One region of the Bradyrhizobium denitrificans genome, then DNA from elsewhere that is predicted to be linked to it. Evidence: predicted binding sites of a transcription regulator. Region 1 holds the regulator's gene; the other holds the start of a gene.
The links. Region 1 encodes PhoB, which activates phosphate uptake and scavenging genes when phosphate is short. Its sites were predicted from a motif close to TGTCATNNANCTGTCAT; they were not measured.

Region 1 (3,412 bases):
CTGTGGCAATCCGCTGTCCGGTCACGCACAAACAATGACCAGCCGCTGAAGACCTTCGCTTGCCCCCGCCTCACCGGACCGAGGCGCTTTGCGCCGCGATCTCGCGCCTGACAGCGGCCTCGAACCCGCTGGCCGGCGCGGCGAACATCAGCCGGGTCTCCTCATGGAACGCCGAGAAGATGCCGACGACGACCGTCTCGCCGCCGATCTCGGCCAGGATCGGCGAGCCCGAATAGCCGAAATTCGCCAAGCAATGCACCGTCAGCAGCCGAGCATCCTCAGTCATGCCGGCGCTGCAATTGCGCTGTCCGGTCGGCGAATAACGCCGCTCCTGGCCGTAGCCGATCTCCGAAATCGTCCCGGCCGCCGTCGCAGCCGCAAGTTGCTCGCGCGTGAGCGCTGTGACCGCCACCGGCCGCGACGGCAGCGCATCCTTCAGGACGATCAGGGCCCAATCGACGCGCGAGCGGTCAAGCGACCATTTGTCGTGCTGGATCGGCGCGAAGTCGGGCGCCACGATCAGCTTGTCGGCAATCGACGAGGCTGCCGGCGTGCCCTTGTTCATGCCGGCCAGGAAGTGGACGTTGCCGGGACTGACCTGGGCGACGCCGTTGAAGACGCAATGCGCGGCCGTGAGCACCAGGCGCGGCGCCACCAGCGTGCCCGTGCACGAACCGCCCGTGCTGTATTGGGCCACGGTGACGACGCCGATCGATGATGCCGGCCACGCCGTGGGATCCACGACCTCGCCGATGTGCCGGTCGAGCCCGAGCAGTTGCTCGGGCCGCGGATTGGCAATGCCTGAATCGGCCGCTTCCGGCTTGGGCCGCCAGGCCGCGATGGCCTGCTCCGCCTGTCGCCGCTGCGCCTCACTCAACGCGACACGCTGGACCTCGCGGCCCGCGGACCGCACGCCATTTCGCCCCGCCATGACCAGCCAGGCATAGCCCTGCACGACATCCTGCGCGACCACCCGCCCGTCGAGCATCATCAGGCCGAGCATATATTGCGACTGGGCGAAGCCCTGGGCCGCGGCGCGAGAAAACCATCGGCTGGCTTCGCCATGATCGCGGGCGACGCCTTCCCCATTGTAATAGACGACGCCGAGATAATGCTGCGCGACGGCGAGGCCCTGATCCGCCGCCTTCCGGTACCAGGCCATCGCCTCGGCAGGGTTGCGCGGCACACCCCAGCCGAACGCCTGCATGAAGCCGACATCGAACTGCGCCCGCGCATCGCCTTTGGCCGCCAGCGGCATCAGCCGCCGCATCGCCATGGCGTGCTGGCCATTGGCCGCCGCGGCCACGGCCTCCTCGAGTTCGGCGGCCGAACCGGGCACAATGGCGGCGAGCCACACGGCTAAGACGAGAGCAATTGTCCTGATCATCGCGTCCGCGGCATCCCGGTCATCATGATGGGGAGACCAGCAGACCGGATCAAGACGGCAGCCCCATGGCCGCGCGCAAAACGGCTGCCCCGCGCTTACGCCTGCTCGCTCTTGGCGAAGCGGTCGTCGAGCGCATAGCCGGCGCCGCGCACCGTGCGGATCGGATCCTGCTCGCGGCCGGGATTGAGCAGCTTGCGCAGGCGGCCGATATGGACGTCCACCGTGCGCTCGTCGATATAGATATCCCGGCCCCAGACACTGTCGAGCAACTGCTCACGGCTGAACACGCGGCCCGGATGCTCGAGGAAGAATTCGAGCAGGCGGTATTCGGTCGGGCCGAGATCGATCGGCCGGCCCGAGCGCGCCACCCGGCGCTTCTCGCGGTCGAGCTCGATGTCCCCATAGGACAGCACCGTCGCCAGCCGCTCCGGGCTCGCCCGCCGCAGCAGACCCTTCACCCGCGCCAGCAGCTCAGGGACCGAGAACGGCTTGACGATATAGTCGTCCGCCCCGGTCGCCAGACCGCGCACGCGCTCGCTCTCCTCGCCGCGCGCCGTCAGCATGATGATCGGCAGCTGCTTGGTCTCGGGCCGCGTCCGCAACCGGCGGCACAGTTCGATGCCGGACAGGCCCGGCAGCATCCAGTCGAGCACCACGAGATCGGGAACGCGCTCCTTCAGCCGCGTGTCGGCCTCGTCGCCCCGCCCCACGGTCTCGACCTCGTAGCCCTCGGTCTCCAGATTATAGCGCAGGAGCGTGGTCAGCGCCTCTTCATCTTCCACCACCAGGATGCGCGCAGTCATATCGAACGAGTCTCTCTCAGTTGCCGGGGACCGTGGTGGCGAAGCTCGTCATGTCGCCCTTCGGACGCTTGTCGACCATCGCCTGGCCCTCGATCATGTAGAACACCGTCTCCGCGATATTGGTCGCGTGGTCGCCCATCCGCTCGATATTCTTGGCGCAGAACATCAGATGGATGCAGAACGAGATGTTGCGCGGATCTTCCATCATGTAGGTCAGCAGCTCGCGGAACAGCGAGGTGCAGATGGCATCGACCTCCTCGTCGCCCTTCCACACCGCCATCGCAGCCGGCAGGTCATGCGCCGCATAGGCATCCAGCACCGACTTGACCTGCGACTGCACGAGATCCGTCATGTGCTCAAGGCCACGGATCAGCTTGAGCGGATGGAAATCACTTTCCAGCGCAGCAACCCGCTTGCCGATGTTCTTCGCGAGGTCGCCGATGCGCTCAAGATCAGTGGCGACGCGCATCGCGCCGACGATCTCACGCAGGTCGACCGCCATCGGCTGCCGGCGCGCGATGGTCAGCACGGCGCGCTCCTCGATGATGCGCTGCAGCTTGTCGACCTCGGCATCGGCGGCGACGACCTTCTGGCCGAGCGCGACGTCACGCCGAACCAGTGCGTCGACGGAGTCGACAATCAGCCGCTCGGCGAGACCGCCCATCTCCGACACGAGCCGGGTCAGATCCTGCAGATCGCTGTCGAACGCCTTGGCGGTATGTTCACTGGCCATGATGATCTCCTGAAGGCAATGATGCTGTCGGCGTCAGCCGAACCGGCCGGTGATGTAATCCTGGGTCCGCCGATCGCTCGGCGAGGTGAAGATCTTGCTGGTGTCGTCGAACTCGATCAACTCGCCGAGATACATGAAGGCGGTCTTGTCGGAGACACGCGCCGCCTGCTGCATGTTATGCGTGACGATCGCGATCGTATAGTTCTCCGAGAGTTCCTGGATCAGCTCCTCGACCTTGGCGGTCGAAATCGGATCGAGCGCCGAGCAAGGCTCGTCGAACAGGATCACTTCGGGCCTGACAGCCACGGTACGCGCGATGCACAGGCGCTGCTGCTGGCCGCCGGACAGCGACAGGCCGGAGGCGTTGAGCTTGTCCTTGACCTCGTTCCACAGCGCGCCGCCGCGCAGCGCCTTCTCGACCCGGTCGTCCATCTCGGACTTCGAGATCTTCTCATAGAGGCGGATGCCGAAGGCGATGTTCTCGTAGAT
Region 2 (3,412 bases), on a different contig from region 1:
AACCACAAGGGCATCAATCTGCCTGGCACCATCCTCGAACTGTCGCCGCTGACACCGAAGGATCGTTCCGATCTCGCTTTCGGCCTCGAACTCGGCGTCGACTGGGTGGCGCTGTCGTTCGTCCAGAAGCCGTCGGACGTGCTGGAGGCGAGGGGCCTGATCAACGGCCGCGCCGGAATCATGTCCAAGATTGAGAAGCCGGCGGCGCTCGACCGCATCGATGACATCATCCAGCTGTCCGACGCGATCATGGTCGCGCGCGGCGATCTCGGTGTCGAGATTCCCAATGAGGACGTGCCGGGCAAGCAGAAGGAGCTGGTGCGCGCCTGCCGGCTGGCGGTGAAGCCGGTGATCGTCGCGACGCAGATGCTGGATTCGATGGTGGCGACGCCGACGCCGACGCGCGCCGAAGTGTCCGACGTGGCGACTGCGATCTATGACGGGGCCGATGCGGTGATGCTGTCGGCGGAATCGGCCAGCGGCCAATATCCGCGCGAGGCGGTGGCGATGATGGACAGCATCATCAAGGCGACCGAAGGTCACAAGATGTATCGCTCGATCGTCGAGGCGACGCAGCCGGGCGAGGAGCAGACGCCGCCGCACGCCGTCGCGACGGCCGCGGCCGATCTCGCCTCGGCGATCCATGCCAAGGCCATCGTGGCCTACACGTCGAGCGGCACCTCGGCGTCACGCGTCGCGCGCAAGCGGCCGAGCCTGCCGATTCTCGCGATCACGCCGAACGAGGATACGTCGCGCCGCATGTGCCTGCTGTGGGGCGCGCACAGCGTCCTGTCGCAGGACGTGCAGAGCTACGAGGAGATGGTTGAGCGCGCGACGTTCTTCGCGGTCCAGGAAGAGTTCGCCCAGGCTGGCGACCTGCTGGTTGTCGTCGCCGGCATCCCGTTCGCACAGGCTGGCACCACCAACAATCTGCGTGTCGTGACCGTGCCCAGATAGGAGGCAGCGAAAATCCCGTGCGTGCGGGCCGCCTGTCGCCTGTTTGTCGCACCCCGCTGGTATCGCGGGAATGTGACGAGGACATCGCGAGTCGTCATACGAGCGGCGTCAGCAGCAGTCCGAAAGGGTCAGCTCTGTGATGCGGCCGGTCGTCATCGCAGTGTCATCAGGGACTGTTAGGTGGGCGCGCATGGGACTTGAGACTGCTGGTGAAGAAAGCCCGACCCGGCGCTTTCGTACGCTCTTCATCTCCGATGTTCATCTCGGAGCCCGCGGATCGCAGGCCAATCTGCTCGTCGATTTCCTGCGCCATCACGACGCCGACACCATCTATCTGGTCGGCGACATCATTGACGGCTGGGCGCTGAAATCGAGCTGGCACTGGCCACAGTCACACAACGATCTCGTCCAGAAGATGCTGCGCAAGGCGCGCAAGGGGGCGAAGATCGTCTATGTGCCTGGCAATCACGACGAGTTCCTGCGCGGCTATTACGGCACCCATTTCGGTGGCATCGATGTCGTCGAGAACATCGTGCACACCGGCAAGGATGGGAAGCGCTACCTCGTCATTCACGGCGACATCTTCGATCTCGTGGTCCAGAACGCCCGCTGGCTCGCCCATCTCGGCGACAAGGCCTACGACTTCGCGATCCAGATGAACCGTCTGGTGAACTTCTTCCGTCGCATGTTCGGCGTGCCCTATTGGTCGCTGTCGCAATGGGCCAAGCAGAAGGTCAAGAACGCCGTGAACTATATCGGCGCGTTCGAGACCGCGCTGGCGGCCGAGGCGCGGCGGCACGGCGCCGATGGCGTGATCTGCGGTCATATCCACTGTGCCGTGATCCGCGACCAGGACGGGATCCGCTACATGAATTGCGGCGACTGGGTCGAGAGTTGCACGGCGCTTGTCGAGCACGAGGATGGCAGCTTCGAGATTCTGACCTGGACCGATCCGTTGAAGCAGGCAGCCCCGGTTCCACAACTGACGGCCCGCGCCGCCTGAGACGATCTGAGCCTTCCCTTGATCTGAGCCTTCCCTTGCCTCCCGGCGATGGGGCGCGGTAAAATGGGGGATGACAGCCCATTCCCCGATCCTGCCCGTGACCGCTGCCGACATCGATGCCGCGGCGGCCACGCTGGCGCCCGTGGCGGTGCGGACGCCGCTGCTGCCGGCCCCTGTGCTCAGCGCGCAGTTCCAGGCGAATGTCTTCGTCAAGCCTGAGGTGCTGCAGCGGACCGGCTCCTTCAAGTTCCGCGGCGCCTACAACAAGCTGGCGTCGATCCCGCAGGCAGAGCGTGCCAACGGCGTCGTCGCATTCTCCTCCGGCAATCATGCGCAGGGCGTCGCTCATGCCGCGACGCTGCTCGGCATGCACGCGACGATCGTGATGCCGTCGGATGCTCCGGTGGCCAAGCGCCAGCGCACCAAGGCGTTCGGCGCCGACGTGGTGCTGTACGACCGCGACCGCGACGATCGCGAGGCGATCGCCCGTGACATCGCCGGCAAGTGCGGCTCGACAATGGTGCCGCCCTATGACGATCCCTACGTCATTGCCGGGCAGGGCACGGTGGGTCGCGAGATCGCCGAGGATCTCGCTGGGCTCGGCCTGTCGCCCGACGTGGTGATCGTGCCGGCCTCTGGCGGCGGATTGCTCGCCGGTGTGTCGACGGCGGTGAAGGCACGCTTTCCAGAGACGCAGATGATCGTGGCCGAACCCAAGGGCTTCGACGACCATGCCCGCTCGCTGCGGGCGGGCCACCGCGAGGCGCATGAGGCCAAGGGGCGCACGATCTGCGATGCGTTGATGGCGGCGATCCCCGGCGAGATCACCTTCGCCATCAACAGCCGGCTGTTGTCGGCGGCGGTCGAGGCCTCCGATGAGGAGGTCGGGCGCGCGGTCGGTTTCGCCTTCCGTGAATTGAAGCTCGTCGTCGAGCCCGGCGGTTCGGTCGGGCTCGCGGCGCTGCTGGCCGGCCGGCTCGACGTCGCCGGCAAGACGGTGGTGATCGTCTTGTCAGGCGGCAATGTCGATGCCGATCTCTACGCCCGTCTGATCGCTTGAGGATGGATGATGGTCTCAGCGGAAGCTGAGGCCACCCCGCGCCAATCCTCCACCACCTGGACGCGGTCCGGTCTGTGCGAACTGCGGCGTGCTGGGGCCTCGCATCGGACCGCGTGCCAGCGCGGGACGTTGCGCGGTGAAGCCCGGCTTGAATGGCCCGGAATTGCCAGGGAAGGGATGCCGGACGTCGCGGCTGTCGAACGGACGGCCGGGCGCGCGCTTCAGCGGGTCGCGCTGGATCTTCGCAACCGCAGGCGGGATCGGTGTCGGCATGGTCTTGTCGCCGATCTTGCTCGGACCGACCGGCCGTGGGTCGACGATCTTGCCGGCGGCGGGGGTGGCGATGGGCTTGCCGTTGGTGATGACGGTGGGCGGCAGCGTCGGGCGCGGCG

Region 2: a site for PhoB is predicted at 1,108-1,124, ahead of HL671_RS30755 (UDP-2,3-diacylglucosamine diphosphatase). Genes of this name have one in related genera too.

Annotation. Positions count from the first base shown of each region.
Region 1 is NZ_JABFDP010000027.1:26,367-29,778, forward strand. It holds gene HL671_RS27780 (trypsin-like serine protease) at 71-1,387, opposite strand; gene phoB (phosphate regulon transcriptional regulator PhoB) at 1,483-2,190, opposite strand; gene phoU (phosphate signaling complex protein PhoU) at 2,207-2,923, opposite strand; gene pstB (phosphate ABC transporter ATP-binding protein PstB) at 2,957-3,412, opposite strand, start outside.
Region 2 is NZ_JABFDP010000033.1:23,269-26,680, forward strand. It holds gene pyk (pyruvate kinase) at 1-957, shown strand, start outside; gene HL671_RS30755 (UDP-2,3-diacylglucosamine diphosphatase) at 1,148-1,960, shown strand; gene HL671_RS30760 (threonine ammonia-lyase) at 2,031-3,020, shown strand; gene HL671_RS30765 (caspase family protein) at 3,036-3,412, opposite strand, start outside.